Regions from separate parts of the Bacillus tuaregi genome, predicted to be linked through region 1. Evidence: riboswitches for the same ligand, from Rfam matches in the RefSeq annotation. Region 1 holds a riboswitch; the other holds the start of a gene.
What was found. Region 1 has a riboswitch for S-adenosylmethionine ahead of metK (methionine adenosyltransferase). Riboswitches for the same ligand answer to the same signal wherever they lie in the genome.
Positions count from the first base shown of each region.

Region 2: linked by a shared signal. The riboswitch ahead of BQ5321_RS14840 (methionine biosynthesis PLP-dependent protein) and the one ahead of metK (methionine adenosyltransferase) in region 1 are both predicted to bind S-adenosylmethionine.

Region 1 covers NZ_LT629731.1:929,540-945,886, forward strand. Annotated here, with positions in the region: partial or broken gene BQ5321_RS25085 (CAP domain-containing protein) at 1-439, opposite strand, end outside; gene BQ5321_RS06805 (MurR/RpiR family transcriptional regulator) at 1,322-2,173, opposite strand; gene map (type I methionyl aminopeptidase) at 2,435-3,178, shown strand; gene BQ5321_RS06815 (alpha/beta hydrolase family protein) at 3,313-4,092, shown strand; gene BQ5321_RS06820 (DUF2584 domain-containing protein) at 4,166-4,408, shown strand; gene pckA (phosphoenolpyruvate carboxykinase (ATP)) at 4,447-6,033, opposite strand; SAM riboswitch class I at 6,286-6,493, shown strand; gene metK (methionine adenosyltransferase) at 6,711-7,916, shown strand; gene asnB (asparagine synthase (glutamine-hydrolyzing)) at 8,216-10,117, shown strand; gene BQ5321_RS06840 (C39 family peptidase) at 10,114-10,986, opposite strand; gene BQ5321_RS06845 (gamma carbonic anhydrase) at 11,086-11,610, opposite strand; gene BQ5321_RS06850 (alpha/beta hydrolase) at 11,886-12,689, shown strand; gene BQ5321_RS06855 (tetraprenyl-beta-curcumene synthase family protein) at 12,703-13,809, shown strand; gene BQ5321_RS06860 (tRNA 5-(aminomethyl)-2-thiouridylate-methyltransferase MnmM) at 13,868-14,440, opposite strand; gene BQ5321_RS06865 (tRNA modification radical SAM protein MnmL/YtqA) at 14,437-15,393, opposite strand; gene BQ5321_RS06870 (YtzC family protein) at 15,627-15,890, shown strand; gene BQ5321_RS06875 (glycogen biosynthesis protein GlgD) at 15,902-16,066, shown strand; gene BQ5321_RS06880 (DUF485 domain-containing protein) at 16,287-16,347, shown strand, end outside.
Region 2 covers NZ_LT629731.1:2,599,190-2,615,536, forward strand. Annotated here, with positions in the region: gene BQ5321_RS14765 (cold-inducible protein YdjO-related protein) at 134-325, opposite strand; gene BQ5321_RS14770 (SCO family protein) at 727-1,326, shown strand; gene BQ5321_RS14775 (ABC-F family ATP-binding cassette domain-containing protein) at 1,891-3,513, shown strand; gene BQ5321_RS23795 (YuzL family protein) at 3,562-3,693, opposite strand; gene BQ5321_RS14780 (DHH family phosphoesterase) at 3,737-4,924, opposite strand; gene BQ5321_RS14785 (hypothetical protein) at 5,489-5,944, shown strand; gene pflB (formate C-acetyltransferase) at 6,258-8,519, shown strand; gene pflA (pyruvate formate-lyase-activating protein) at 8,633-9,388, shown strand; gene nadE (ammonia-dependent NAD(+) synthetase) at 9,429-10,250, opposite strand; gene BQ5321_RS14805 (nicotinate phosphoribosyltransferase) at 10,279-11,751, opposite strand; gene BQ5321_RS14810 (hypothetical protein) at 12,004-12,291, shown strand; gene yidC (membrane protein insertase YidC) at 12,325-13,110, shown strand; gene BQ5321_RS14820 (YhcN/YlaJ family sporulation lipoprotein) at 13,264-13,881, shown strand; gene BQ5321_RS14825 (DUF6501 family protein) at 13,942-14,145, opposite strand; gene sda (sporulation histidine kinase inhibitor Sda) at 14,374-14,505, shown strand; gene BQ5321_RS14835 (hypothetical protein) at 14,586-14,810, opposite strand; SAM riboswitch class I at 15,058-15,172, shown strand; gene BQ5321_RS14840 (methionine biosynthesis PLP-dependent protein) at 15,342-16,347, shown strand, end outside.

The DNA.
Region 1 (16,347 bases):
TGTGAGAAAAATAACCCTTTTGCTGCATGTCGGTGGATTTTTTCTGTGCGACACTGCTTAATTGAGTGTCAGCCTGTAAAGCTGGTAGACCATTTTTACGACGTTGTTCATTTGTTAAGTCAATCACCTGCTGAACAGCTTGGCTCACATTTGCCGGTGCTTGCTGGGCAGGAGCCTTTTGAGCTGGAGCTGGGGCTGGAGCCTGCTGGGCCGGTGTTTGCTGTTGTGGTGCTTGCTGAGCAGGGGCTTGATTTGCCTGCTGCTGTTTTTGCACTTCTGGTGCCTGTGCTGATTCTTTATTTTGACGAAGTCTTGCCTGTAAGCGATTATCCTGATTAGGATTAACTGGAATGAACTGATATCTCGCTTCTTGAATTAATACCGCTTTTGTGTGCGGGTATTTATTACTTGATTGTGATGTTTTTAAGCTGGAAAGATTTGGACTCTCATTTGTGTTGTCGTAATTTTTATTACGAGCTGTTACATTGTTATGATCATTATTAACTTTGTTCCTTTGGCTTGACCACTTGTTGTCATTGCGATTCGTCACATTGCGGTAATGGATATTTCGATTATTGTCATTGTTATTGCGAACAGTCCGATACGGAGACCGGTTATTGTTAGTGGTTCTATTGTTATCGTTCTCTAAATAATCCTCTGTAAGAGGACCACGGTGGTCAAAGCCATACGCTGAACGGTCATCCACTTCACGATTTCGATTGTTTACCTGATAGGCATTAGTACCGCCTCTGGTAGCTGTATTGAGCTGGTTGCCATTTTGTGTATTACGGCCATTATCTCGCATATTGTTGTTATTGTTATTGCGAACAGTCCAATAGGTAGGCCGATTATTGTTAGCGGCTCTATTGTCGTCGTTATCTAAGTAATCTTCAGTAAGCGGACCGCGATGATCAAAGCCATACGCTGAACGGTCATCTACCTCGCGATTTCGATTGTTTACCTGATATACATTGGTACCTGCTCGGTTGGCCGTATTGATCTGATTGCCATTTCGAGTATCCATCGCATCATTTGTATCATTATTACAAGCCACCAGGCTTAGAATAAGCATAGGGGTCACAAAAACACTGAATTTCCGTTTTCTCAAGTTGATTTCCTCCTTCGATTAGATGGACTACTCTCTTATTATTTTTAGTTCTAAGAAAAGTATTGATGGGAATAACCGACTAATTTGGAGGAGAGACAATAGAATTGGCAACTAAAACAAGATGAATACGATAAATAATGTGCCTGTGGAGGAGTATTGTCCCCCTTGAATAGGCAATTCAAGGGAGCTGTAAATTCTGGAATGTGAATGAAACTACATTCTTGTTTCGGAGATTGTACTTCTTATTTTTTCAAGAGAACGCTGAGCCTTTTCTTTATTTAGAACGACTAAGTTAACATAAAGGGCGTCAATAAGGCTGAGTTGTGCGATTCTCGACGATAAGGCTTCTGAACGATATTCATTGTCCTCGGAGCTTGTATAAAGTGCTACATCAGCATGCTGGGCTATTGGGGATTTTGGATAGCCGGTAATGGCAATCGTTTTCGCTCCATTTCGCTTAGCTGTCTTTAAAATATTTAAGGTATCCTTATTTGTCCCTGTATGAGAAATAATAACAGCTGTATCACTTTCTGTTAGCTGGGAGGCAGATGTAAGCTGAAAGTGGGAATCAATAAATGCAAACGCTTTAATTCCTGTGCGCACAAATTTATGGAACGCATCCATAGCAATGACTGCAGATCCACCCGTGCCATAAAACTCTACTCGGTTGGAATACAGCAAGAGATTGACTGCCTTTTGAATGGCTGTGTGATCTAGAATCTCTACTGTATTTTCAATCGTTCTAATATTTGCTTGGAAGACTTTATCGGCAATGGTCTTAGCATCATCATCATCCGAGATTTCAATATCCTCTTGGATTTGTTGGTTCGGAGTGATGATTTCAGAAGCAAGGGCAATCTTCATTGCCTGGTAGCCCTTAAAGCCGATTCGTTTGCAAAAACGAAAAACAGTTGCATCTGCTATATTTAAATCCTCAGCAACTTCATTGATGGTCCCGTGGATAATTTTATCGGGATCATCCAAAATATAATCGGCTATCTTTTTTTCTTTCTCGCTAAGCCGAGCGTAATTCGAACGAATTTTTCCTATGCAATTTTGTGACATTCCGATTTTCCTCTCTATCGTGTTTACCTTCTTAGTATACCATAACCATTTAGTAAAAAATATTCCTTAATTTATATAGTATTAGTTAAAAAAAATTTATTAGTTTCATAAATATTCTTTAATAAATATTCTACTACAGAAAGTGTGTTTGGAAAGTAACGCGTTTGAGAATTTCGTGAATCCTATGTTAAAATGGGATAATGCAATGATAAAAAATAATAAATGATATGTGGATTTGTTTTAGAGAAAGAAGGAATAAAATTGATTATTAGGTCTGAGGAAGATTTACAGGGTCTGAAGGAAATTGGAAAAATAGTTGGAACGATACGGGATGAAATGATAAAAAAAACAAAACCTGGCATTACAACAAAGGAGCTTGATGACTTTGCCGGGGAGCTGTTTGAAAAATACGGGGCCCTTTCAGCACCGAAGGGCGAATATGATTTTCCTGGCTTTACCTGCATCAGTGTCCAGGAAGAGGTTGCCCATGGAATCCCGGGAAGCCGTGTTATTCAAGATGGTGACTTAGTCAATATTGATGTATCCGGTTCGAAAAACGGCTATTATGCTGACACTGGTCTATCTTTTGTCGTCGGTAACGGGAACCCGGAGCTAGAAAAGCTTTGTGAAGTGGCAAAAAAAGCATTTGAAGCTGGTTTGACGAAATTTAAGGTTGGCGCAAGAAAGAATGCAATTGGTAAAGTGGTCTATCAAACAGCAAGACAAAATGGTTTTACAGTAATTAAAAACCTAACTGGACATGGGGTAGGTTTATCATTACACGAAGCACCCGATCATATTTTGAATTATTATGATTCATGGGATAAAGAAATTCTTCGCGATGGCATGGTGATTGCTTTTGAACCATTCGTTTCAACAGGTGCGGAAGAGGTTTATCAATTAGATGATGGATGGACGTATGTTACAGAGGAGCGAAGCTTTGTTGCTCAAATTGAACATACCGTAATTGTAACGAAGAATGGACCTGTTATTATTACAAACTAATCAAAGTTAATCAGTTACATTCCTGATGGTACAGCTGTCAGGAATTTTTTCTATGCTCCTTTTCTAAATTAGACAATAATTTACTTCTTCATGTGAATAATATAAACGACTAAAAGGAACGAAAGGAGACGAGGATGAATCCTATTATTATCAGTAAACAAAAGTTTCCGTCTCCGAATCCGGAGATTGAATTATCGATTATTACTTATCTGGTTGAAGGTTTAAAGGTGAAGGGATTATTAGCAGAGCCTAGAAATGCTGACATCTATGACGGATTTCTTTATTTAAGAGGCGGCATCAAAAATGTTGGAAAGGTGAGACCGGCCAGGATCGTTCAATTTGCCTCAGAAGGGTTCATTGTATTTGCTCCATTTTATCGCGGCAATCAAGGAGGGGAGGGAAATGAAGATTTTGCCGGAGAGGACAGGGAGGATGCTTTTTCAGGCTTTGAGCTGCTTCGTTCACATCAAAGGGTTAAAAACGTTCATATTTTTGGTTTCTCCCGCGGAGGTGTAATGGCCTTATTAACAGGAATTACATTCCCAGACGCAGCCTCTGTTGTTACTTGGGGAGGTGTTAGTGATATGTCATTAACATATGTGGAGAGAAAGGATTTAAGAAGAATGATGAAGCGAGTCATCGGCGGGACTCCAGCGAAGGTTCCTGAGCAGTATCAATACCGTACGCCCCTATATGATATAGAGAAGCTAAGACCTCCCGTGTTGATTATTCATGGTCGAAGGGATATTAATGTTTCGGTTGAACACGCCTATCGACTAGAGAAGCGCCTAAAGGACCTGAATAAAAAAGTAGAGTGCTGGTATTTTGACCAATATACACATTATTTTCCTCCGGCAATAAACAGGCAAATTGTCGCTGATTTAACGTTGTGGATGAAAAAGCAGGCTGACTAATGGTAAGATATCAGAAAGAAAGGATAGATTTTCATACATGATTAAAATCTATTAAAAAAGGAGAGGGAATAGGATGGGAATGCCTTTAGAATTAAATACGATGATTGTGACAAAGGGTAAGGAACAGAGAATTGGCGAGAATGATTTTACTTTAGTAAAGGATGATTACCGAATCTACCCAATTGAAATCCCGCTCGAAGTTAGAAAGACAAAGGACAGTGAGCCGGGAGCATATGCTGTCATAAAAAGACTAGAATGGGAAAACAGCAAGACTACCATTACATATCAGCTAATATCATTGAATACAACTAACTAACAAAAAACAGCAACTCTAGAGTTGCTGTTTTTGTTTATTTATGCCATTGGTCCGCCTTTTTCGATAATATCTGTTGAAACGTTTTGGAACTTTTTAAAATTGTCGCGGAATTTTGCAGCTAGTTCCTTTGCCTTCACCTCGTACTGCTCCTGATTCGACCAAGTACGATTAGGTTGTAGGACATCATCTGGTACTCCAGGTACATGTAAAGGAATTTCTAAGCCAAAAATTTCATCCTTTTTCGTTTCAGCATTCGCCAGTTCACCTTCAAGTGCTGCTTGAACCATTGCGCGAGTATAGCTTAGCTTCATACGTGAACCAACACCGTATTCTCCGCCAGTCCAGCCTGTATTAACAAGGTATACATTTGCATTATGCTGGCTGATTTTTTCACCAAGCATTTCTGCATAGCGAGTTGCTGGTAATGGTAGGAATGGTGAACCGAAGCATGTTGAGAATGTTGCTTCTGGTGATGTCACACCGCGTTCCGTACCTGCAAGCTTAGACGTGTATCCACTTAAGAAGTGGTACATTGCCTGCTCCTTTGAAAGCTTCGCAATAGGAGGTAAAACGCCAAATGCATCAGCAGTTAAGAAAATAATTGTATTGGGATGACCTGCAACACTTGGGTCAACAATATTTTCAATGGCCTGCAGTGGGTAAGCAGCACGAGTGTTTTCCGTCAATGTGCCGTCATCATAATCGGCAATGCGTGTATCTTGATCAAGCATAACGTTTTCTAATACAGAGCCAAAACGGATGGCATCGAAGATTTGCGGTTCTTTTTCACGAGATAGGTTGATACATTTAGCATAGCAACCGCCTTCAATATTGAATACGCCATTTCCTGACCAGCCGTGCTCATCATCACCAATTAGACGACGGTTTGGATCTGCAGAAAGGGTTGTTTTTCCTGTTCCTGATAAACCGAAGAAAAGGGCCACATCGCCTTCGTTTCCTACGTTAGAAGAGCAATGCATTGGCAGGATGCCATTCTCAGGTAATAAATAATTCATAATGGAGAAGACTGATTTTTTGATCTCTCCTGCATATTCTGTTCCACCAATCAGAACCGTACGCTGTTCAAAGGAAATAATAATAAATGTTTCTGAACAAGTACCATCAATGGCAGGGTCCGCTTTAAAATTAGGGGCTGCAATAACGGTAAAGCCAGGATCATGGGCTGCTAATTCTTCCTTTGTAGGACGAATAAATAACTGATGGGCAAATAGGTTATGCCATGCATATTCATTAATAACCTGGATAGGTAGACGGTGCTTTTCATCAGCTCCAGCGAAGCCTTTAAATACAAACACTTCGTCTTTCTCTTTTAAAAATTCCAACACTTTATTGTATAGACTTGAGAATACCTCTTTCGAGATTGGCTGGTTCACAGAACCCCAGTCAATTTTGTCCTTAACAGACTCTTCTTCCACAATGTATTTATCCTTCGGGGATCTTCCAGTGTACTTTCCAGTTGTAGCGATTACCGCGCCGGTTGAAGTTAATTGCCCTTCCTTCCGTGTTAATACTTTTTCGACAAGTTGTGGTACAGATAATTGAGTAAGAATATTAGTGCCATTAAGAAATTCATTTATTTCTTGTTTCAAACTTACAGAATTCATCCGACGAATACCTTCCTTTAATCAGTTTTATTTAAATTTACATTCGGAGTGATTTAGCTCACAATTAGTATAGCACAATTATTTGAATAGTCTATACTATTGATGAAAGTTTTTGGTCTTTTCCCAAAAATTAAAATGGTTGAATACTTTGATTAAAGACTAGCAAATTTTTATATATATAGTAATTATTTGATGTGTATTCATTGACAGCCTTTCTATCGGTACGATAAGATGTTTCATTGAACGGATACTCTCTTATCCCGAGCTGGTGGAGGGACAGACCCAATGAAACCCAGCAACCTGCTAAGCAGAGCATAATTAGATATAAAACTAGCTAACTAATTATTGTAGAAAATTTTTCGTTTACAAAATATTGAGGTAGAAATGTTTTATATGTATGCGATTCTTTTAGTAAAGGTGCTAATCTGTGGCAAGGATTCATTTCCTTGAACGATAAGAGTGAAAGGCGCGAATTTTTTATTTTCAACCTTTTCACAAGATGAGAAGGTTTTTTTATGCGTCTCCAATAAATAAGGAACTAATTTACTCTGATTTTTAATAAATAGGATAAATTCACCTTATTTTTTCCAAACTACTAGGGGATGAGTTCCGTATCATAAGAGATTGTTAATGCACTGTTTCTTCGCAATCTCTTTATATATAAGGAGGAAATCAGATTGTCAAAACGTCGCTTGTTTACTTCAGAGTCAGTTACTGAAGGCCATCCAGATAAGATTTGTGATCAAATTTCTGATGCCATTTTAGATGAAATTCTTACCCAGGATCCTAATGCACGTGTGGCTGCTGAAACATCAGTTACGACCGGCTTAGTATTAGTTTCAGGTGAAATTACTACATCAACATATGTAGATATTCCCAAAATTGTTCGGAATACCGTAAAGGAAATTGGCTATACACGAGCCAAGTATGGCTTTGACTCTGAAACATGTGCCGTATTAACGTCTATTGATGAGCAGTCTCCGGATATTGCAATGGGTGTTGACCAGGCCTTAGAAGCCCGTGAAGGAAACATGACGGATGAGCAAATTGAGGCTATAGGAGCTGGAGATCAGGGTCTTATGTTCGGATTTGCCTGCAATGAAACAAGTGAGCTGATGCCATTACCGATTTCATTAGCCCATAAGCTTTCCCGCCGTTTAGCAGAGGTACGTAAGGATAATACCTTGGCATATCTTCGTCCTGATGGAAAAACGCAGGTTACAGTAGAATACGATGAAAATGATCAGCCTGTTCGAATTGATACGATAGTCATTTCGACTCAGCATGATCCAGAGATTGGTTTGGAACAAATTCAACGAGATCTTAAGGAGTACGTCATTTCTCCAGTTGTGCCAAAAGAGTTAATTGATGATCAAACAAAGTATTTTATCAACCCAACCGGTCGTTTTGTTATCGGGGGACCACAGGGGGATGCCGGTTTAACAGGTCGAAAAATTATCGTTGATACATATGGCGGCTATGCTCGTCATGGCGGTGGTGCCTTCTCTGGTAAGGATCCGACAAAGGTTGACCGCTCTGCAGCTTATGCTGCCCGTTATGTAGCGAAAAATATTGTTGCCGCTGGATTGGCAGATAAAGTAGAGGTTCAATTTGCCTATGCGATTGGTGTAGCCCGTCCTGTATCGATTTCAATCGACACATTTGGTACAGGTAAAGTAGATGAGGATGTACTCGTAGATGTAGTGAATAAAAACTTTGATTTACGTCCTGCAGGGATTATCAAAATGCTTGACCTTCGCCGCCCAATCTATAAACAAACGGCTGCCTACGGTCATTTCGGTCGTGTGGATGTGGACCTTCCATGGGAGCGTACGGATAAAGCCGAGCTGATACGTGATCAAGCGTTAAACAGTGCTTTATAATCTTATAATTCAAATGAGAAAACAGGAGTCGCATTATCATAGTGCGGCTCCTGTTTCCGTTTAAAAGAACTGCAGCAGATTCAAGTAATCAATATGAATAGGAAAAAAATTGTACAATGTTTTAGAATAAATAGAAAAAGTATAAACTGCTTATAATAGCATGATTTTCCCATTGTTTTTTTTTTCACTTCATGACATTATAAAAAAATTAGTGGTAGTATAAGAGAGTATGTTTTTTTGAGTAATTTAAGAACCTTTATGTGAGGGGCTTTTAAATAAAGAATGGAGTGACGTACATAATGTGTGGTTTTATTGGTTGTGTACATGAAAAGGCACAGAATTTTAATGAAACTGAAAAACAATTATTCCAACAGATGAATAATCTGATAACCCACCGCGGACCTGATGATGATGGATATTATATGGATAACCATATCCAATTTGGCTTCCGTCGATTAAGTATTATTGATATTGAAAGCGGCCACCAGCCCTTAACATATGAAAACGAGCGCTATTGGATCATTTTTAATGGCGAGGTTTATAACTATGTTGAATTACGTGAAGAGCTTATCAAAGAAGGGCTTTCATTTGAAACAAGCTCTGATACAGAGGTTATCATTGCTCTCTATAGTCATGTAAAGGAAAAAGCCATTGAACGTTTACGCGGGATGTTTGCTTTTGTGATTTGGGATAAAGAGGAACAAACTCTTTATGGCGGAAGAGATCCCTTTGGAATCAAACCATTCTTTTATTATGAAGATGATGAAAGAACGTTTTTCGCCTCTGAGAAAAAGAGCATTTTGCTAGCCATGAAAAATGATGTATTAAACTATGAATCCTTACAGCATTACTTAACCTATCAATTCGTACCAGAGCCAGAGACACTGTCACAAGGCATTCACAAGCTTGAACCGGGCCACTATTTTACTAAGAAAATCGGTTCGCCAATGGAAATTAAACGCTACTGGAAAGCGAATTTCCAGCCTGTTCAAAAATCAGAAAGTGATTTTATTAAGGAAATTAAAGATGTACTATTTGATTCTGTCAAAATTCATATGAGAAGTGATGTACCGGTTGGTTCGTTCCTATCTGGCGGAATTGACTCCTCTATTATTGCTTCCATTGCGAAAGAGTTTCATCCGGCGATTAAAACCTTTTCGGTGGGATTTGATCATAACGGCTTCAGTGAAATTGATGTAGCAAAAGAAACAGCTGATAAGCTGGGGTTAGAAAATATCAGCTACGTGATTTCTCCTGAGGAATATATGAACGAAGTGCCAAAAATTATGTGGCATATGGATGATCCGCTCGCAGACCCTGCCTGTGTACCGCTTTATTTCGTTGCTCGTGAAGCGAGAAAGCATGTAACGGTTGTTTTATCAGGTGAGGGAGCTGATGAGCTGTTTGGCGGCTACAATATATACCGAGAGCCGGAATCGCTTAAAATGTTCAATAAGATGCCCCAATTTGGCAAGGTATTCCTAAGTTGGATTGCCAGACTAATGCCAGAGGGAATGAAGGGAAAAAGCTTTATTGAACGTGGTGTGACACCGATGGAGGATCGCTATATCGGGAATGCGAAAATGTTCACAGAGGCAGAAAAACAGCAGCTACTGAACGTTTTCAATTCTAATCTGCATTATACAGATATTACGAAGCCGCTATATCGTGAAAGCCGTGGCTATGACCCGGTCGATCAGATGCAATATATTGATATCCATACTTGGATGCGCGGTGATATTCTTCTTAAAGCAGATCGTGTGACAATGGCACACTCACTGGAGCTCCGCGTCCCATTTTTAGATAAAGAAGTGTTCCGTGTAGCCTCACAAATTCCAACAAGCCTAAAAACTGCGGATGGTACAACGAAATATGTTCTACGTAAGGCGGCTGAGGGCATCGTTCCAGATCATGTCCTAAATCGGAAAAAACTAGGCTTCCCCGTGCCCATCCGTCACTGGTTAAAGAATGAAATGAATGACTGGGCAAAAAAAATAATCCGTGAAAGTGACACGGATCATTTGCTAAATAAAACGTATATTTTGAATCTGCTTGAAGACCACTGTCAGGGAAAAGCCGACAATAGCCGGAAAATCTGGACGGTATTAATGTTTATGGTTTGGCATCAGATCTATGTGGAGAAGAAATATGATTTTGATCAAGAGGCCGTAAAACCAATGAGTCAGGCCGTTAGAGGCTAATAAAGATACGTAATGGCCTGTTTACCCATTTGCACCCAGGAATCCTCGAATTCCGTTATGGGTGCTTTTTTGTTTTTTTCACCTGTTAAAGGGTCATTAAAGTAGACATACTGCTTATCGTAGCCAGTAACTAGCACGGAATGCTCTTTATAGGTGATTTTGACAGGACCGCTTGGTGTCTGCCAGGTTTGAAAGCGGCTGTCTGGAAGCCTGCTGTAGGCTGTATTAATGATGACCCATACAGGACGGTTGTCAGAAAGGTGAACCTTCACCTCATGAAAGTCAGCTCCGGTAAAATCAACGATCTGCCCCGGCAAGTACTGTTCGGCTAGGTTATTTATTGGTTTATGGTAAACTCCTAGTCCAGGATTATGGTAAGAGTACATATCTCCGACAAATCCGTCATTGGGGTGACCGAAATAAATAACCCCGTTTTCCTTGCGATAGGTAGAAGGCTCCTTTTTAATCTGTTCAGCAAGTGTCATTTTATCGACTTGGACACCTGCATGCTGAAGGAGCATTGCCAGACTTGTTACTTCACAGCCGCGTGGGAGCTCTGGCATTTGTTTAATAATCGGTGCATCCACAAGGGCACTGTCTTTTACCGTTATATTGGAGTGGTCAAAGGTTTCCTGGATAAAAGTATTGGTTTTGGCAATGGGTGATTGAAACCAGGTCTTGATCTGCTCTATGGCATTAACCGAATTCCTCTGTCCTATTGAATCCAATGTAAATCCACCTACTAATACAATCAAAACCACACTAAATGTAATAAATGATGTAAACAAGGTCTTTCGCTCGATTAATTTTGCGATTAGCGTAATGAGCAAGATAAATAACACAGCAATGAAAAGATATAATATTATCATAAGTACCACCTGATGTAATTTTTGGTTGATAATACTAGTATAGTTTAATTTCGGTATCTATTTACACGGTTAATATTGGAAATGAAGTTCATACTATGATTAATCATTTCGTTTATTTTGTAATGATTTATAATAGATGCCTTTTTCAACATATTCTCTACGTATTCGTTCCATATCCTTTTTATCTTCATCATTTAATTCACGAATAACCTTTGCTGGTCTTCCAAAGGCAAGTGTATTCGGCGGAATTTTTTTTCCTTGTGGAACTAGGCTGCCAGCTCCAATAAATGCACCTTCACCAATCTCGGCTTGATCAAGGACGATGGAGCCCATACCGATTAATGCGTTTTCTCTTATAACACAGCTGTGAAGAATCACTTGATGTCCAACGGTTACACCATCTTCAAGGATGAGTGGATTGTTAGGACTTTGATGCAAAACAGAATTATCCTGGACGCTGACCCTTTTACCAATTATCGTCGGCGCTACGTCTCCACGGATAGAGGTGTTAAACCAGATGTTTGATTCGTCACCAATTTCTACATCGCCAGATATAGTAACGTAATCGGCGATGAAAGCAGAAGCAGAAATTTTGGGGCTTTTACCTTTGTAGGGATAGATCATTGTTTTATACTCTCCTTTTTCAATCAATATACAATTTGACTTAGCGATATCTACTCTTAATATGTTAGAAAATTATGCTGGTCGTAGCTTAACCAAGTCATATCTGTTCTACTAATTGTATCTAATAAGTGATGAGATTTGTCAAAGGATTTGTATTTGGTCATAATAGTATTATTAATGTCTGGATTTCGTGGACCAGATAAAAAGGACATGCAAAAGAATTAGAATGATAGTAATGAGTCGATTCACTTTTTGATTTTCAGGAGGAAGGTACAATGTGGAAATGGGAAGCGGAAGGAGAAGCAAAAGCGGTAGTGGTAATCGTTCATGGGGCGATGGAGCATCACCGCCGCTATGGCTGGTTAATTGAAATGTGGCGTCTGTCAGGCTTTCATGTTGTCATGGGTGATCTCCCTGGACAGGGCATGACAACACGAGCAGGAAGAGGTCATATCGATGCCTTTGATGAATATCTTTTCGAGGTGAAGGATTGGGTACAGGCTGCCTATCAATTCAATTTGCCGGTTTTTCTCATCGGTCATAGTTTAGGTGGGCTGATTGCAGTCCGTTTATTGCAGGAAGAGCAATTGAATTTGGCAGGTGTTATTTTATCCTCTCCGTGCCTGGGATTAGTCAAACCGCCATCAAAGCTATTGAATTTATTTTCATACGTATTAAACATTATTGCTCCACAATTAAGGTTAGAATCAGGCTTGACGGTTGAGATGGCGACTCGTAACGAAGAAGTAAGGGAAGCAGATTTGAATGATACGCTTTATATCACAAAGGTGTCAATCAGGTGGTATCGTGAATTAATTGAAGGGATTAAAGAAGCCTTTGAGGAGATTAATCAAACTCAGGATGTTCCGCTCTTCCTTATGCAGGGCGGTGATGACAAAATTGTCAATAAACACACAGTTAGAAACTGGTTTAACCTAGTGCCTTTGTCAGAAAAAAGATATAAAGAATGGCCGAATTGCTATCATGAAATTTTTAATGAACCAGAGCGTGAGGAAGTATTTGAATATGCGAAGGATTTCTTTAACAGCCAGCTAAAATCAATCGGCTATAATGTATAAGCGAGGGATTGTTATGTCAGTACCAAGTATGCCGTTTAGTTTAATGTCCCAATCCTATTGGAAGATTTTCCCTAGTGTTAATAAGGAGCTCTCTTATTGGAAGGAGCGAGCACTGAATATTCCCAATCAAGAACTGCGAAAGCAAGCATTGGCAAGCATTAAAGATAAGACCTTTCATTGCGAGGGAGGTGCCATCATGGCCCTCATGGCTAAGGAACAATATGCTGAAGTCATTCGCTTTATCGTTGCCTATCAGACGATTAGTGATTATTTAGATAATCTTTGTGATCGAAGTACGTCACTCGATCCAGCGGATTTTAGTGCATTACATGAAGCGATGCGAGATGCCCTGACATTGAAGCAAACGGAAGGCCGTTATTACCGATTCCGCACGGAACAGGATGATGGAAACTACCTATCAGACCTTGTTGCAACCTGCAGGCAGGTGCTGTCAAACTGTAACCATTATGAAAAGATAAAAGACTATTTATTAGAGCTTTGCGGTTATTATTGTGATTTACAGGTTCATAAGCATGTGATACCGGATGAAAGGGTGCCTCGATTAAAAAGGTGGTTTCTTGAAAATAAAGAGTCGATTCCGAAAATGGAGTGGTATGAGTTTTCTGCTTGTTCTGGGTCAACCTTAGGTGTCTTTTGTCTGGTAGCTTACGCTTATAGCGATGATTTCCAAGGTCAGTATGCGGATGATATTCGCAAGGGTTATTTTCCATATATTCAAGGCCTACATATCCTATTGGATTATCTAATAGACCAGGAAGAGGATAAAATAGAGGGAGATTTAAACTTTTGCTTTTATTATGAAACAGAAGAGCAGCTCTTTACGCGCTTAAAGCATTTTATAAAGGAAGCGGACCGTCATACTAATAGTCTCCCACATAGAAGGTTTCATCGTTTAATAAACCGAGGACTCTTAGGACTTTATTTATCTGATGAAAAGGTAAGAAAGCAGCGGGATGTCCGCAAACTCTCAAAAGGGATTTTAAAGACAGGCGGGGGTGTTAGCCTTTTCTTTTTTGTAAATGCGATGATTTACAGGACGATACAGAAACACAGCCGGGATTTGAAGCATGAAAAGCGAAGACTAGAGCGTTTTGTATAGGTTCATTTAGTGTAAAAAGAGAAGTGCCTCCTCGATGTGCTGCGAGAAGGCACTTCTCTTATCTTTTTTCAATCGCGATAATAAATGGAGGATGGTTTGCTTGGTTAAGATAGCGATATTGCAGGACATGTGCTTTTTTCTGATCAATCGATTGGACAAATTCCATGAGCCTGTCACGTTCAATTGCCCCCTCTGGATGTCCGTGGTAAATGACTAACACAATAATGCCTTCAGGCTTCATAATGGAGAGCAGCTGTTCAATGGCCGAAATGGTTGTATCCGGCTTTGTGACAATCGATTTATCTCCTCCTGGTAAATAACCAAGATTAAAAATGGCTGCCGTTACTTTGCCATGCTGTTCATTTGGAAGGCAATTAGAAATATGTTCATGTCCCTTGTTAAAAAAGGTAACTTGACTCAGTAAATCCTGCTCTTCCAATCGCTTTCTGCTATTGATTACAGCCTCCTCCTGAATGTCAAAGCCATAGACATGCCCGTATTCGCCAACCAGCTTGGCAAGAAACAGGGTATCATGTCCGTTACCGAGCGTTGCATCAACGGCAATATCTCCTGGGGTAATGGCAGTTTCCAACAGGGTTCTGGCAAAGGGTAAAATTTGTATTAGCTTCATACCTTCACACCGCTCCATTTCTTGCCTTGCCAGCTATCGCGGCGGACCAGTTCCTCATCAATTCTATTGAGAACCTCCCATTTATTGACACTCCACATAGGGCCAATCATTAAATCAATCGGTCCATCCCCGGTAATTCGGTGAACAATCATTTCCGGCGGTAAGATTTCTAATTGATCGCATACTAGCTTTACATAATCATCGAGTGATAAAAATTGAAGCATACCTTTTTCATACTGTTTAACCATTGGTGTTCCCTTTAATAAATGGAGCAGATGGATTTTAATTCCTTGTACATCAAGCTTTGCCACGGCACGGGCGGTTTCCATCATCATGTCTGTCGTTTCCATTGGAAGCCCGTTTATGATGTGAGAACAAACACGAATCCCGCGCTTGCGGAGCTTATCGACACCCTCAGCATAGGTTTCAAAGTCATGCGCTCGATTGATAAGCACAGCGGTCTGTTCGTGTACGGTCTGCAGTCCAAGCTCGACCCATAAATAGGTTCGTTCATTGAGCTCTGCTAGGTAGTCGACAACATCATCAGGCAGACAATCTGGTCTAGTTGCAATAGAAAGTCCGACGACACCGTCGAGATTTAATACCGCTTCATATTTTTCCTTTAACACAGATAGTGGTGCATGTGTGTTGGTAAAGGCCTGAAAATAGGCCATGTATTTGCCGTCTTTCCACTTTGTATGCATTTTTTCTTTAATATCATTGAACTGCTTGATAAGTCCGTCACTACGGCTGCCTGCATAATCTCCAGAGCCTGATGCGCTGCAAAATGTACAGCCGCCATAGGCTACGGTGCCATCGCGATTGGGACAATCAAAACCTCCATCTAAGGCGACTTTAAACACTTTATGGCCAAATGTATGTCGTAAATGGTAATTCCATGTATGATATCGTTTATGGTCGCTTGCATATGGAAATGGATTATGTGGATGCATAGCGAAAAAACCTCCCTTAAAAACTCGAATCAACTTTAAACAGTGAATTTGATTATTTTACCACGAAATTTGCTCCGTTCCAATTAGTTCTAGCCCTCTGTCTAGAAATGGCAGACGACACTTGTGTAGAAATAGAAGATTTGCACAAGATAATTGTGTAAAGCTCTAATCATCCATCATTTATGCGATTGATAGAACGAGCTTTGCTTTTCGAATTTTTAAGGAGGGGTTTTATGGCAACTCGAGAATCAATGGAAGCTTTGCTTTCAAAATGTGAAGATGCACTGAGGTTTGCCACCGATCAATACCAGGAAAGCAGCCTCCAGGAGCATTATAATGGTGAAAATTATACGCAGGCATTGCAGCAATTAGAAAGCTCTTATAATGAGCTTGCCAAAATGGCTCAATCTGCAAATGGTCAGCAACGTGAACAGCTTCATCGTATGAGGCTGCAGCTACAACAGGCACAAAATCAAATGATTTTACATGATCACTAGGGGGAACAACCGTGAAAAAGCGTTCAAAGCAACAAAACCCGGAGCAGAAAACACGCAATGGGGCAAATAGTAATGATCTTGAGCTTGGCCAGGACTATGATCTGGTCAAGCAGGCTAAAAAGAAATATGAACAAAGCGGTGGCCAGCCGGTAAAGTCGAAATTTCACCCAGAGTAAGTAGAAATGCTGAGCTGCTTTGTTAGCAATAGGCTATTGTTTGCTTCAAATAAAAGCAGAAGGTTGTCATAAAAGAGCTGATTCGCAGAAATCAGCTCTTTTTGTCGAACCTTTTTATTAGTAGATTTTACCTATTTTTACAAAAATAGATTGAAATTTACCTTGGAAATTTTTAGAATATACATATATTTCTGAATATTTTAAAAAAGGAGGAAGATGAATGGATAATTTAGCAAAAGAAGGCGTTACACAGCAGAATAAGTATGATTTTGAAAAAATTG
Region 2 (16,347 bases), 1.7 Mb from region 1:
TTATTATAGCTTATAAACGCTTATTGTAAACGCTTCAATCGTGAATTTTCTGTGAATAATGTTTATTAAGATAACTCTTTCCAGTGCATTCGGGTTGTATCAGATAAAAGAAAAACTACACAAAAAGTGTAGTTTATATCTTGGGCAGCTCCCGAATTTCCATTGTCATTTCATGTCCACATAAAGGACATTTTAAATCGTCGGATGCAAAATCCTTTCTCATCCAGCCGTTACAAGTGGAATCGCTACAGGAGTATACCTCAACATCCTCCATAATATTTTCCAATTTATCATCCTGACCTTTTCTGTTAAAAAAAATCGGAATCGCCCCCTAGTTTTTGATGATAGTTCTTTCCTACAACCTTAAGGATGAACTATACATGGTTAGGATACATACCCATTAAATGGTAAGTACATTACAATTGATTGAATCCTTATTAGTATGAACAAATTGAAAAAATTTAACAGCGAATCATAAAATTCGCAGCAGTTCATTTCATTTGGGCGGAATGGATGATAAGCATGATCAGAACTTTCTCTTCTATATTATTATAACATGGTTTCAATAATAATGATGTTTAACACAAAGTTTATTCTATTTAAGGAATTGTTCCTATGTCTTGTTTGCGAAACAGTTCTTTATTTTGCGAATTATCACTCATGTTCACATTTTATCCATATGATTCTTGCTCTTTTTTATATATCTTTAACATGGGAGGGGAAAACGTGAAAAAGATTTATATTCTTAGTGCTATCATTGTCCTTATAGGAATTACCGCAGGAATTTCCTATTTTATCGTTAGAGATGTATCTGCTAAAGTGCCTGATGATACTACCCTTATTACTATGCATGGTGAAGAGTATGATTTTAGTAAATCAGAGAAGAAGCTAAAGTTAGTTGAATTCATGTATACCCATTGTCCGGATATATGTCCAACCACTACTTTAAAAATGAATATGCTTAAAAAGGACTTAAAAGCAGCAGGTGTCTATGGTGAGGAGATTCAATTTCTTACAATCACCATTGATCCGTACAGAGATACCCCGGAACGGTTGCTGACATATATGGATACCTTCGATATTGAGGATGATGGAAACTGGATTATTTTAACTGGTGATCAAAACAATATTAAACAAGACCAACGCGAAATACAGGAATTAGCTAATACATTCCAATTTCAATATAGAGACCCTGGCGATGGCTTTTATGTTCATAGTACCTTCGTCTTTCTAATTGACGAAAACAACAAATATGTTAAAAAGTTTCCAATGGGTGAGGAGTTTAATAAAGAAGACATTTATAATAAGATTATGGCTGAAATTTAAGTCATCCATCGATACAATAAAACAGGCAAGGATGTCCATCTTGCCTGTTTTCATTTAAATAATCGTCAATACTGTTAAATGTCTAGTTCTTTTCCCGTCCTGTTGAAGCGATTTGTCTCCTATTTCCCGGGGTAAATCAGTGTTATCAGGTAAATACAATGATATTTTGGAACGAGGCTCAGAAAAGCTTATTTGTATCCCCGACTTCCTTAACCTATTCACCAAATCAATGAGCTGTCTGCTAGGCATGCTAAAAACCCCTTTAAATGATCTCTATGATTTTATTGTACATGGCAAATATTAATAAAATATGAACAAACAATGTTAAATGGATGACAACCGCTGTTCCTAACTATATAAATACGAGTTCAGTTCACTGTTTTCCTGCAATAATTTAAAACTTTCATAAAATTTACAACCTTATTATTAGCCACTGACTGCAAATCCTCCTTCAATTTCCAGCTGTATACAGCTCCATTTATGAATGTATCCATGAAAGGTGTTCTTCCTCTGCAAAAATGGTATAATCGGTTCATATTGTGTTTTTTGGAGGAATAAACTGAAATGATTACTGTAAGCAACGTTGGTCTTCGTTATGGAGACCGCAAATTATTCGAAGATGTTAATATTAAATTTACACCAGGAAATTGCTATGGATTAATCGGAGCGAACGGTGCAGGAAAATCCACGTTTTTGAAAATTTTATCCGGCGATCTTGAACCACAATCAGGCTCTGTACAATTAGGTCCAGGTGAACGCTTAGCTGTATTAAAACAAAACCATTTTGAATATGAAGATGAAGAGGTCTTGAAGGTCGTCATCATGGGTCACAGCCGCCTTTATGAAGTAATGCAGGAAAAAGATGCCATATATATGAAAGCTGACTTTACAGATGAGGATGGCATGAAAGCAGCTGAACTTGAGGGAGAATTTGCCGAATTGAATGGATGGGAAGCAGAATCAGATGCCGCCATTCTATTAAAAGGTCTTGGGATTGAAGAGGAGCTTCACCAAAAAAAAATGGCTGATATTTCTGGAGCTGAAAAAGTAAAGGTTCTGCTTGCCCAAGCTTTATTTGGAAAACCTGATGTACTGTTACTGGATGAGCCAACCAACCACCTTGATATTAAAGCCATTCAATGGCTTGAGGAATTTCTAATCAATTTTGAAAACACAGTGATTGTCGTTTCTCACGATCGTCATTTCTTAAATAAAGTCTGTACCCACATTGCAGACCTTGACTTTGGAAAAATTCAAATCTATGTAGGAAATTACGACTTCTGGTATGAATCAAGCCAATTAGCATTAAAAATGGCACAGGATGCTAATAAGAAAAAAGAAGAAAAAATTAAAGAGTTGCAAAACTTTATCGCCCGCTTTAGTGCGAATGCATCTAAATCTAAGCAAGCGACGTCGCGAAAAAAATTACTAGATAAAATTTCACTAGATGATATTAGGCCATCCTCCCGTCGTTATCCATACGTTGGGTTTACTCCGGATCGTGAAATCGGCAATGATTTATTACGAGTTGAAGGTATTTCCAAAACCATCGATGGCGAGAAGATTTTAGACAATATAAGCTTCATTATGAATAAAGATGACAAAATTGCCCTTGTAGGCACAAATGAAACAGCTAAAACGACTTTATTCAAAATTCTAATGGGAGAAATGGAACCTGATAGCGGTTCATTTAAGTGGGGAGTGACAACCTCACAAGCTTATTTTCCAAAAGATAATTCCCGCTACTTTGAAAACAGTGATTTAAACCTAGTTGATTGGCTGCGTCAATTTTCACCAAAGGATGAAAGCGAAAGCTTTTTAAGAGGTTTTCTAGGAAGAATGCTATTCTCAGGCGAAGAAGTGATGAAAAAGGCCAGTGTTCTTTCTGGTGGAGAAAAAGTACGCTGTATGCTTTCAAAAATGATGCTAAGCGGGGCAAATGTATTATTATTAGATGAACCGACGAACCACCTGGATCTTGAATCGATCACCGCTCTCAATAACGGACTTATTGCCTTTAAAGGATCCCTGATCTTCTCATCTCATGATCATCAGTTCATCCAGACAATTGCTAACCGTATTATAGAAATTACACCGAACGGTATGGTAGATAAACAAATGACCTATGATGAGTATTTAGAAGACAGCGACCTACAGAAACAAATCGCTGACATGTACCAAAGCTAAACATTTCTTGCAAAACAAAACGCAAAGGGATTATCCCTTTGCGTTTTATTATGATTGCTTTGTTTTTTTTCGTGCAGAGGATACCTCTCTCATGCCTGTTTCCATTGTTGTTGTTCCTTGACCTTCTACACGAGATGAGCTTAGTCCTATTTTGGATGGATCTTGCTTTCGTTTACTCATATTGAAACACCTCCACCCTTATATTGCCGAAATAAATGATTTCTTATGCTTTCCCTTTGATATTCTTAAGATATTCCATATATTGATCATCTCTTGATAATGCAGCATTGTATTGCCTTTTAACGAAGTGTTCCGCTTCCGTAAAGCTGTTAAAGGTCAGCGGTAATGTTTTGCTGCCATTTTCAACAATCCATTGCTGATTATGCTCCTTAATAAACCATTTTTCACGATTGTTATTTTCATAAAGTGAGCCTTCTGGATTATTCTTAAGATTATACTGATTTTTGGGTGCATCAAGCCTTGACGGGTCAAGTGGAAAAACCTCCTGAACAAACAGCTTATAGGCTGTTTCATTCATCGTGCAGCCCGAAGCCTTCACATGTCCGCCACCGCCAAATTTACCAGCAACTTCAGAAACATCCACATGATCATGAATCGTTCGGAAGCTCACCTTTTTCCCGCCCATGTTCAGAATCACAATATAATCAAGATGACTATTTTCCTTACCAAGCTCATTCCCTAGTTCAGAATGATACATTTCAGCATGAACAATTCCGACACAATGGTCATCAATAAACGTTTGGATTAGTTCACGATTTTTCTTGCGAATATATCGATTTATTTTCTCTTCTTCCATTTTGAGCAGCTGCTGTTCAAACTCATTAAATGAAAATGAACCCTCAGTCTTCAGTCTCGCAAGCATCTTTCCTTCAAAATCATCAAGTGAAAGGAGCGAGAATAAATCATTTAGCTGTTTTGCTTTCATTTCATTATTCTTTTCCCATTCCCATGTATCATATAGCCGAATCAACTCTACAAATTCATTTAACGAACCCTTTGCTGTCAACCATTGATTTTCTAGTAAATAATCATAAAACAATGATGTTGCAGAGGTTAATCTTCCATCTTCATATTCAACCATTACTTCCGCCCAGCTATATTCATTTAAATGCAAGGCTGTTTTATGATGATCAATGAATTGTGCTTTACCACCTTCTCGAACAAATTGATCAATCCGTTTACTATTTGCTTCATTGACACTTAAGTCTGTGACCCATATAGTATTGTTTCGAAGCTCATTTTGCTTTGTTGCATCAAAAAAACGTTCAACCTGCGAATTTATTCTGGCGACAGAATTATAATGAACCTCCACCTCTTCACCAAAAGCTAATTTCGCTAGTATTCCGCATCCCAGACCATCTAAATCATTATGAGTATATAAATGAATCAAAATAACCCACCTCTCCAGCATTAATTGTATGTAAAAGAAACGAACAAGTACTAAACGTTCTGCTGCCTTTTTTTACAAACACTCTCTGATCATATAAGAATGAAACATAATATATAAAACATTATAACTTTAGCTCCCGCTTGTCAAAAAGAAATCCTCATTTCATACAAAATGTTTATTCCCATAGAAAGAAAAAATGTAAAATCTATCAAATTCGCCCGTCGAATTTGCGTCCGGATTACCTGAGCTCGCTTGGGTAAACTACCTTTAAAAAATCCGTGACATCCGCCGAAGGCTTAACTTCATTCAGCCAGGGTTTGAGTCCCCACTGAATCATAGAACCATTTGCATTCAGTTCCCACTTGTAGAAGTGGAGGACTTCTGTACCTGTCGCAAGCTTTCGGTACAAAAAGCATTTGCTGAATGAAGTTAAGCATATGTTCATTTTCCTTGTTCTCAAACAGAAGCTTTCATTTTTGATGACAAGTTCTCCCCCCTTGTCCGCATATAATGGCTAACAAGACTTATTAATCAAATTCGCAGCCAAATTTAAGGAGGGTGGTTATGAAGCTTGTTATTATTAAAAAACGTCTTTTATGGTATTGTATTATTTTCATGGTAATATTAGCATCTGCAGGAGGATGGTTTTTTATAAACCAAGAGAACGAAGCGGTATTTAAACAGGAGGACCATCAAGATAAGATAAGGGAAATCCATCTTGTAACGGGTGAGTTTTCAGCCAAATTACCCGATAACACGAAAATCGAGGTGTACCGTTGGGATCCTGGCACCATATTTATGGAAGTTGGCGAAAAGGTTCATTTATCTATTTTGGGGGTGAACGGAAAAGAACATCCCTTCATCATCGAAAACACAGATATAAAAGGATCTGTAAAGAAAGGGGAGGAAACAATCGTACCGCTACAATTTCAAAAGGAAGGAATCTATCGTTTAATTTGTCTGTCCCATTCTGATAAAAATCATGAAGGACCAATGATTGCCTATATAGTAGTTGATTAAATCTCTACTTGTCAAAAGACAGTGTGGATCTAATACATTAACCTGATAGCGCTTTCTTTATGTATAACAGTTATACAATTTTCATTTTGTATATAATACAGTTTCAAATAAATAGAACTAATTATTCAAACTATCATAATACAAAGATAACTTGAAACCCTTGTATATCAAGGGTTTTTTAACATTCATAAATTGTTCATATATAATGTGATTACTTTCATAAACTATCTGTTACACTACTAATATAGTCATTGTACTACTACCTACTAGCAAACAATGAGTAACTATTTTAAACCAATGAGGTGACGTAACAATGGAACAATGGAGAGATTTTACAAATGGCGTTTGGCAAAAAGAAGTAAATGTAAGAGATTTTATTTTAAAGAACTTTACCCCTTATACTGGTGATGATAGCTTTTTAGAAGGACCTACAGAAGCAACAACAAAACTTTGGGATCAAGTAATGGAACTATCTAAAAAAGAGCGTGAAGCTGGCGGCGTCTTGGATGCTGACACAAAAATCGTTTCAACCATTACTTCACACGGACCTGGATACTTAACACAAGAACTTGAACAAATCGTTGGTTTCCAAACAGATAAACCTTTTAAACGTTCGTTAATGCCATTTGGCGGAATCCGCATGGCAAAAACCGCTTTAGAATCATACGGATTCGAGTTAGACAAAGAAGTTGAACATACCTTTACGGATTACCGCAAAACACATAACCAAGGCGTTTTCGATGCTTACACACCAGAGATGAGAGCTGCCCGTTCCGCTGGTGTTATCACGGGATTACCTGATGCTTATGGACGCGGACGTATTATTGGTGACTATCGCCGTGTCGCTCTTTATGGTGTAGATTTCTTAATGCAAGAAAAACTTAAAGAATATCAATATATCGGCGATGGCACTATGTCAGATGATGTCATTCGTGACCGCGAGGAATACAGTGAACAATATCGTGCCTTAAAAGAATTAAAACAAATGGCTGCTTCTTATGGCTTTGATATTTCTCAACCAGCGAAAAATGCGAAGGAAGCAATTCAATGGCTATACTTTGGCTATTTAGCTGCAATTAAGGAACAAAATGGTGCTGCTATGAGTCTTGGTCGTACTTCTACTTTCTTAGATATTTATATTGAAAGAGATTTACAGAATGGGACTTTAACAGAACAAGAAGCACAAGAATTAGTTGACCATTTTGTTATGAAGCTTCGTCTTGTAAAATTCGCAAGAACACCTGAATATAACGAATTATATAGCGGCGACCCAACATGGGTAACAGAATCTATCGCAGGTATGGCTCTTGACGGCCGTCCTTTAGTGACAAAGAACTCTTTCCGTTTCTTACACACTTTAGATAACCTAGGACCGGCTCCAGAACCAAACTTAACCATTCTTTGGTCAACAAAATTACCTGAAGCATTCAAGGCATATGCTGCAAAAATGTCTATCAAATCAAGTGCTATTCAATATGAAAATGATGATATGATGAGAGAATTATGGGGCGATGATTACGGCATTGCCTGCTGCGTATCTGCCATGAGAATTGGTAAGCAAATGCAATTCTTCGGAGCTCGTGTAAATATTGCCAAAGCATTATTATATGCAATTAATGGCGGTGTTGATGAAAAGAAAAAGACACAAGTTGGCCCATCATACCAACCAATTACTTCTGAGTATTTAAATTACGAAGAAGTTGTTAAAAACTATGACAAAATGCTTGACTGGTTATGCGGACTATATGTGAACACATTAAATGTGATCCATTATATGCATGATAAATACAGCTATGAAAGAATTGAAATGGCTCTTCATGATCGTGAAATTCTCCGCACGATGGCTTGCGGTATCGCTGGATTATCTGTTGCAGCTGACTCACTTAGTGCTATTAAATATGCAAAAGTAAAAACAATCCGTGACGAAAACGGTCTTGTCGTTGATTACGAAATTGAAGGTGACTACCCTAAATATGGTAACAATGATGATCGTGTCGATCAAATTGCTGTAGACCTTGTTAACGGAATTATGAACCGAATTAGAAAACATAAAACTTATCGTGGTGCTGTTCCAACTCAATCAGTATTAACGATTACATCTAACGTTGTATATGGTAAGAAAACAGGCGCAACACCAGATGGCCGTGAAGCAGGTAAACCATTTGCACCAGGTGCTAATCCAATGCATGGCCGCGACACAAAAGGAGCGCTTGCATCGCTGACTTCTGTAGCCAAATTACCTTACGATGCATCATTAGATGGTATTTCTAATACCTTTACCATCACTCCAAAAGCGCTTGGACGTGAGGATCAATCACAAGTAAATAATCTTGTGGCAATGCTTGATGGATATGTGTCAAAGCGCGGTCATCATATCAATGTGAACGTATTAAATCGCGACACATTATTAGATGCTGTAGAACATCCAGAATTATATCCGCAATTAACGATTCGTGTTTCTGGTTATGCGGTTAACTTTATTAAGCTGACTCGCGAGCAACAAATTGACGTTATTAACCGTACGTTCCATGAGAGTATGTCTGCTGCAGAAAAAAAAGAACCTGTTCTTGTATAATAAATAAGTAAGAGATAAAGAGAAGGGTCTCTTCCCTTCTCTTTGACTCTTTCATACAGACAACTTACTACTATGCGATATCACATAAAATAAATGGATAGGAGCGAATCAATATGCTGGGAAATATTCATTCCATTGAGACATTTGGTACTGTAGATGGACCAGGCATCCGCTATGTTGTTTTTACACAAGGCTGTCTCCTCCGCTGTCAGTATTGTCACAATGCAGATACTTGGGAAATAGGAACTGGGAAACAAATGTCTGTTGCTGATATCATGGAGGATTTAACTTCGTACCTCCCTTTTATTGAATCTTCAGGTGGCGGTATTACGGTCAGCGGCGGTGAACCGTTGTTACAAATCCCCTTTCTTATTGAATTATTTAAGGAATGCAAAAAAATAGGGATCCATACAACCATTGATTCATCCGGCGGCTGCTATTCAACAGCTCCACTGTTTCAAGAGCAACTCAACGAATTGTTGAACTATACAGATTTAATTTTAGTTGACTTAAAGCATATTAATCGAAAGAAGCATATTCAATTAACTGGAATGGCTAATGACCATATTATCCAATTTGCAAAATCTTTATCTGAGCGCCAGATTCCCGTCTGGATTCGTCACGTTCTTGTGCCTTCCGTGACAGATGACGAAAAAGACTTAGAAGAACTTGGTCATTTTATCGGTACACTTGAGAATGTGGAGAAATTGGAGGTCCTTCCGTATCATAAGCTTGGTGTATATAAATGGGAGGCACTTGGAATGGACTACCCTTTAAATAACATTGAGCCGCCTAGTGATGAGAAGGTACAAACTGCATATAAAGTTCTCACCAAAACACTTACGTTTCGTAAAAAAGTGCTATCCTGAATAACAGGACAGCACTTTTTTAACATCTTATTGTTATTAACTATTTCCACCAGTCATCAAACATGGTAGCCGGCATTTCTCTTTTATGCAGTGTAGCTAAATATCTCTTTTCTATTTTTTCCGCACTTACTGGAGAAACGTTTTTACCCTCTAAATAATCATCTAATTCCTCATAGGAGATCCCCAGCTCTGTTTCATCAGCCTGACCTGGCACATCGTCTAATAAATCGGCAGTTGGAACCTTTAAGTACAGACTTTCCGCTGCACCCAATTCCTTTAATAGTTCTCTTCCCTGTCTTTTCGTCAGCCCTGCTAGCGGAACTATATCTGCTCCCCCATCACCATATTTTGTATAAAAGCCCGTTACAGCTTCGGCAGCATGGTCTGTACCGATAACAAGGAGGTTCTCTTGTCCGCCAATCGCATATTGAGCTATCATTCTCATTCTTGCTTTAACATTCCCCTTATGATAATCCCTTAATGGCTCCCCATTTACTTTCATATCATACTCCACTTTTACGGCATCCACTGCCGCTTCTATGTTAAAGGTATATACAACATCTGCTTTAATAAAGGCTAATGCAGCCTTTGCATCTGCTTCATCCTTTTGAACTCCGTATGGAAGCCTGACAGCAACAAATTTCACCTCATGTCCCTCTGACCTAAGCTCTTCAACGGCTAATTGGGCAAGTCTCCCCGCTAGGGTTGAGTCTTGACCGCCGCTTATTCCAAGGACATATCCGCTCGATTTTGTCTGTAATAGATACTCTTTTAAGAATTGAATTCGCTTTTGAAGCTCCACCTTTGGATTAATTACAGATTGAATATGTAACTCGTTCCTAATTCGATTTTGCATATTCATGATAATTCCTCCCATTCTAAATAAGTGTTTATACAAGACTTGCCAATTCCTCGCTAACTCTCTGGTTAACGGTTTCGATATGGTTGAGCTTATTCTCCCAACATTTTGGACTTAAATCAACTGGATATTCCTCAGGGTTTAATGACCGTTTATACTCATCCCAAAGATAATTTAAATTTTGCTGACAATACTTTTGAACTTGTTCAAGCGACGGAAGCTGATAGACTAATTCACCATTTGTAAGAATATCATGGTGAAGATCTTTTGCCACAAAATTGGTCACATCCTTCCTGATATAGGTATGGACTGGATGGAACATATTTAAACTTCTTTCTTCATTTGGCCGTTCATCATCTAAGGCAATATAATCACCTTCCGATTTTTGATTGGCTAAATTAATGACTCTGTACACTCTTTTTAAACCAGGTGTTGAAACCTTTTCCGGATTTCCACTGATTTTGATTGTATCAACCATTTTTCCAGCGTCATCTTCAATCGAGACCATTTTATATACAGCTCCTAATGCCGGTTCATCATAGCCGGTAATCAGCTTGGTGCCAATGCCCCATACATCAATTCTTGCTCCCTGGGATTTCAAATTCATAATCGTGTATTCATCAAGATCATTTGAAGCAACAATCTTCGTTTTTGTAAAGCCTGCCTCATCAAGCATTTTTCTTGCTTCTTTAGATAAATAGGCAAGATCACCACTATCCAAACGAATGCCGACAAAATTAATCTCGTCTCTCAATTCCTTCGCGACGCGGATTGCATTCGGCACACCAGACTTCAACGTATCATATGTATCAACTAAAAAAACACAATCCTTATGGCGGCGAGCATACTTATGAAAGGCAGTGTACTCATCAATATAGGCTTGAATGAGTGAATGCGCATGCGTGCCTGAAACAGGAATTCCAAATAATTTTCCTGCCCTTACATTGGAGGTCGAACTAAAACCACCTATATATGCTGCTCGTGTTCCCCAAATCGCTGCATCCATTTCCTGAGCCCGTCTTGTACCAAATTCCATGGCTGTTTCATCGCCAATAATATATTTGATTCTGGAGGCCTTTGTGGCAATTAATGTTTGGTAATTCACAATATTCAAAATGGCTGTTTCAACTAATTGAGCTTCGGCAAGAGTTGATTCAATTCGAATAAGAGGTTCATTTGCAAAGACAATTTCTCCTTCTGCCATTGCACGAACAGAGCCCGTAAAACGAAGGTCTTTTAAATAATCTAGAAAGTCTTCCTGAAATCGTAATTCATCCCTTAAATAAGCTATATCTTCTTCTGTAAATCGCAGATTTTTTAAGTAATCAATTACCTTTTCAAGACCAGCAAAGACCGCAAAGCCATTACCAAATGGTAACTTACGAAAAAAAACTTCAAACACGGCTCTACGATTATGAACGCCATCCTCCCAATAGGTTTCTATCATATTTATTTGATACAAATCTGTATGTAATGTTAAACTGTCGTCCAAAAATTTCGCCATGACCAAACCTCCCAATATTCACTTACCTGTTAATCCTTACTAATAGTGAGAACTAATTTATCTATCTCTAAGCTTTCCCACGATAACCACAAATTTGTCTATTAATATTATAAACTTTAATTAGCTATTGTCTAATTAACAGATTTTTTTCAATACTCTCCTCTAACAGTAAAGCCCTTTTTGTTCCATTGCTTAATAACCCAAAATCCATTATACTTTCACCATGCACATGCAATAGTTGAGGTGAATTATTTGTTTGAATTTTTTCTGGATACCACCAATCTACAGGTTGATTATTCACTGTATGTTAGTATCCTTTTTGGACTTTCCGTAAAATGGCTGTGGATCCATAGTATTGATGTTAAAATGACCGACTCCATCTACACATCATCAGATGTCCACCTTCAAGGGAAGCAGCTTTTACTATTCATTAAAAAGCCGTACCATCTAAACAACCAACTGATGTGGATTTTAAGATATATTAGAAGAAAAAAGAATCTTAGTGAAGATCCTGACAGCCCTATTTCCTATTCCAAGTAAAGATATTTATCTAAATGGGAGGAAATAGAAACGATGAATACCATTAAAAAGTTCACTTTATTATTATCTGGAATTTGGCTGACCGTCCTATTAACTGGATGCTCTGCTAGCAATGGGCAGAATACTGGTTTTTTTCACCACTATTTTGTTGAACCTTTTACACAATTAATCCTTTGGACTTCCAATCTTTTTCATGATAATTATGGATTAAGTATTATCGCAGTCACACTGCTTGTTCGGATCATTCTTTTACCCTTGATGTTAAAGCAATATAAAACACAGGCAAATATGAAAGAAAAAATGGATTTATTAAAGCCTGAAATGGATATCATCCAGAAAAAAATTAAAGAAACAAAGGATCCTAAAGACCAGCAGCTGTTGCAAAAAGAAATGATGGGTTTGTATCAAAAGCATGGTGTAAATCCGCTAAATATGGGCTGCTTACCATTACTTATCCAAATGCCTATCTTAATGGCTTTCTATTATGCAATCCGTGATTCTCATGAAATCGCCACCCATTCATTTTTATGGTTCAGTCTTGGCCAGCCGGATATTGGAGTAACTCTCATGGCAGGTATCGTATATTATTTACAATTTAAGGTTTCTCAATCCACCATGCCTGAAGCCCAACAGCAACAAATGAAATATATGGGACTTTTATCGCCGGTTATGATTGTTATGGTATCCCTGAATGCACCTGCTGCCCTACCACTATATTGGGTCATCGGTGGAGTCTTTTTGATCTTTCAAACCTATCTCGGTCGTAAACTGTATCAGACTCCGAAAAAAATCAATACAGCAAATGTTGAAAAAGCTTAGTAATAACATCCGTCTCCTAAAAAGGCGGATGTTTTTTTACGTATAACGCATCTTCTTCCTCATCCAACAGCAATTATTCCCATTCCCTTTCACGAATAGTAACGATTGTTCCTGTCAAACTAAAATAGAATAAATACTCAAGGAGGTTCTGACATGCATTGGAAAGCCCTACTCACCACAATTTCTATATCGTCCATCATTCTCAGTGCTTGCGGTACAGACAATGGTACTGCCTTGAATCCTAATCCAAACACTAACCAGGACACCGCACATTTACGAACCGTTTCAGACAAGAAGCAAAATGTGAATCAAAGCATTAGAGAGGAACAAAATCGGCGGATAACAAACGGAAACGGCAACAATCAAAATCGCGATATTACAGCAAGAAATATCGCTAATAATACGGCGGATAATGACAATGGAAATGCGACAAATAATCAAATGGATATTGCTGATCAAGCAGCTGAAAAAATTACTCAAATGCGTGAAGTGGATCGAGCAAACGTCATCGTTACGAATCATAATGCTTATGTAGCCGCAAAATTAGCAGCTAATGCTGACAAAACATTAACAAACGACGTTGAAAGAAAAATCTCCGATTTAGTCAAATCCTCCAACCGCAATATTGAGCATGTATATATCTCTGTTAACCCCGATTTTTATAAGCGCACAACCTCCTATGCAGAAGATATTCGCAATGGACAACCGGTTGAGGGACTTTTCGATGAATTCAGCGTGTTAGTCCGCCGGGTATTCCCCTCTAAAAAGTAGGACTACGAACGTAAAAAGTGACTCATTACTGTTTATGGAGAACAGTAATGAGTCACTTTTTTATGCCTGTTCGAAATAATCCTTGTAAAAGCCACCTACTTTACCACTATTATCGATAATGAAATAAAACTCTTCCGTTTCATTTTTCACCTCATAGCTTTTCCCAGGTGTCAGCACGCGGTTGACAATATATTTTTTGGCATCCGTATGTATACATTTTACCGTTTTTATTGTTTTTCGTTCGTGCCAGTCTAAATGAATCATGTTAACAAACTCCCTTCCTAATACCATTTACACTTTAGTATATAAGTATCAACCCCACAGAGCAACAATCAGCACCCGATTTATTTATGTGGACATTTTGTTAAGCATCACTTCCATTTACCATGAAAATTTTATGAATTTTTTTAAAATGGACTATGAAAAATTTCATAAAATCTTTAAAATAGAATAATATTGAATATTCTATCCTTTACCTTGGAGGTATGCACAATGAAAATTATGAGTAATGAACAGTTAATTGTCTCGTATCGTGATGCATTGAAGTCAGGTAATGATAAAGATTGGATTAGAGTATTACAGGGAGAAATAAAAAAACGTGGCTTAAAACCCATTATAAATTAACAAGTAAGAGCAAAGGATACCTCCTTTGCTCTTACTTGTTGCTTTTATCTATTGCTTAAAAAAACCGGGTATAACCCGGTTTATAGCTCATCAACTAAATGGAAATAAAGCTGTGTTCTGCTTTCCAATGCGGAGGAATCTCTTAATTCCATCGGTACGAGTGGAGAGTCAACATGAAGATAGAGTAACCATTTGTTCGTTACACCTTTTCTGACAGACAATTCAATTCCATCCTGCTCTGAATAGGCTAGATTTTCTTCGATATTATTATAGCGGTGATGACAATGAGTACTTTGTTCTATCATGTGTTAATTCCTCCTTTAACTCCTATTATAAAGGCTATTCCCGATAAATTAATCGAATTTTATGAACTTATTTCAACAATTGACTTACTTATTTAGTTTACATAATAAAAATATAGTCATCAATAATATGACTAAGCTAATTCTATTATTCTTATTTATCTTAACAATATAAATAATCTCTATTTTTATAAAAAAAGAATTGCAAGTTTTATTCTATTGTAGTAAAGTTTAAGAAATTAATCATATTTTCTTATCAAGAGAGGTAGAGGGGATGGCCCAGGGACACCTCAGCAACCTTCAATGTTAAGCATTGAAAAGGTGCTAAATCCAGCAAGTTTACGAATAAACTTGAAAGATAAGAAGAAGTCATGTTTATGTTTAAACTAAAGTCTTCTTCTTTAAGAAGACTTTTTTTAATGTTGGTTCATACAGCCTTCTAAACCAAGTACACTAATAAGAAAAATCAGCATAGAAAGGCGATTGGGAAGATAAAGCATTCCCCCTTTTCTGAAGAATAAGGAGTGTAATCACATGTATAAAACAGATACAAAGTTAGCGCAAATTGGCAATAGAAGTGAAGAAACTACTGGTACCGTTAGTGCACCTGTTTATTTTTCAACTGCCTATCGTCATGCTGGCATCGGTCAGTCAACCGGATTTGATTATAGTCGAACAGCCAATCCTACGAGACAAGTTTTAGAAGAAGCGATAGCAGATTTAGAGGGCGGGGACCGCGGCTATGCATGTAGCTCCGGAATGGCGGCTATTTTAACCATTCTTTCACTGTTTCAAGCTGGAGACGAGTGGGTTGTTTCGAAAGATTTATATGGCGGTACCTATCGCATCCTTGAGGAAGGCTTTAAAAAGTGGGGGCTGCGATGTCGTTATACCAACACTAGTGACGTTCATAATATTGAAAAAGAAATCACACCTCAAACAAAAGCGATCTTTATTGAAACTCCGACAAACCCTCTTATGGAACAAACGGATATTTCTGAAGCTGCCCGGATTGCCAAAAAACACAATATTTTATTGATTGTTGATAATACATTTTATACACCTATCCTACAACAGCCAATTGCGCTCGGAGCAGATATTGTTATTCATAGCGCAACAAAATATCTAGGCGGTCATAATGATGTTCTCGCAGGCTTAATTGTTGCCAAAGGAATCGAGCTTTGTGATGCCATTGCTAAATATCATAATACTGTAGGCGCAGTGTTAAGTCCGTTTGATTCATGGCTGTTAATGCGCGGGATGAAAACTCTTGCATTACGAATGGAACGTCATGAGAAAAACGCCAAAGCCATTGTCGAATTTTTAAAAGAGCACGATAGCATAACAGATGTTCTATATCCAGGTCATGGCGGGATGCTATCATTTCGTATCCAAAGTGAAAAGTGGGTAAACCCTTTTCTACAAAAATTAAACTTAATTTGTTTTGCAGAAAGCCTTGGCGGAGTGGAAAGCTTTATCACCTACCCTACTACTCAAAAACATGCCGACATCCCTGAAGAGGTTCGTATCGAAACAGGCG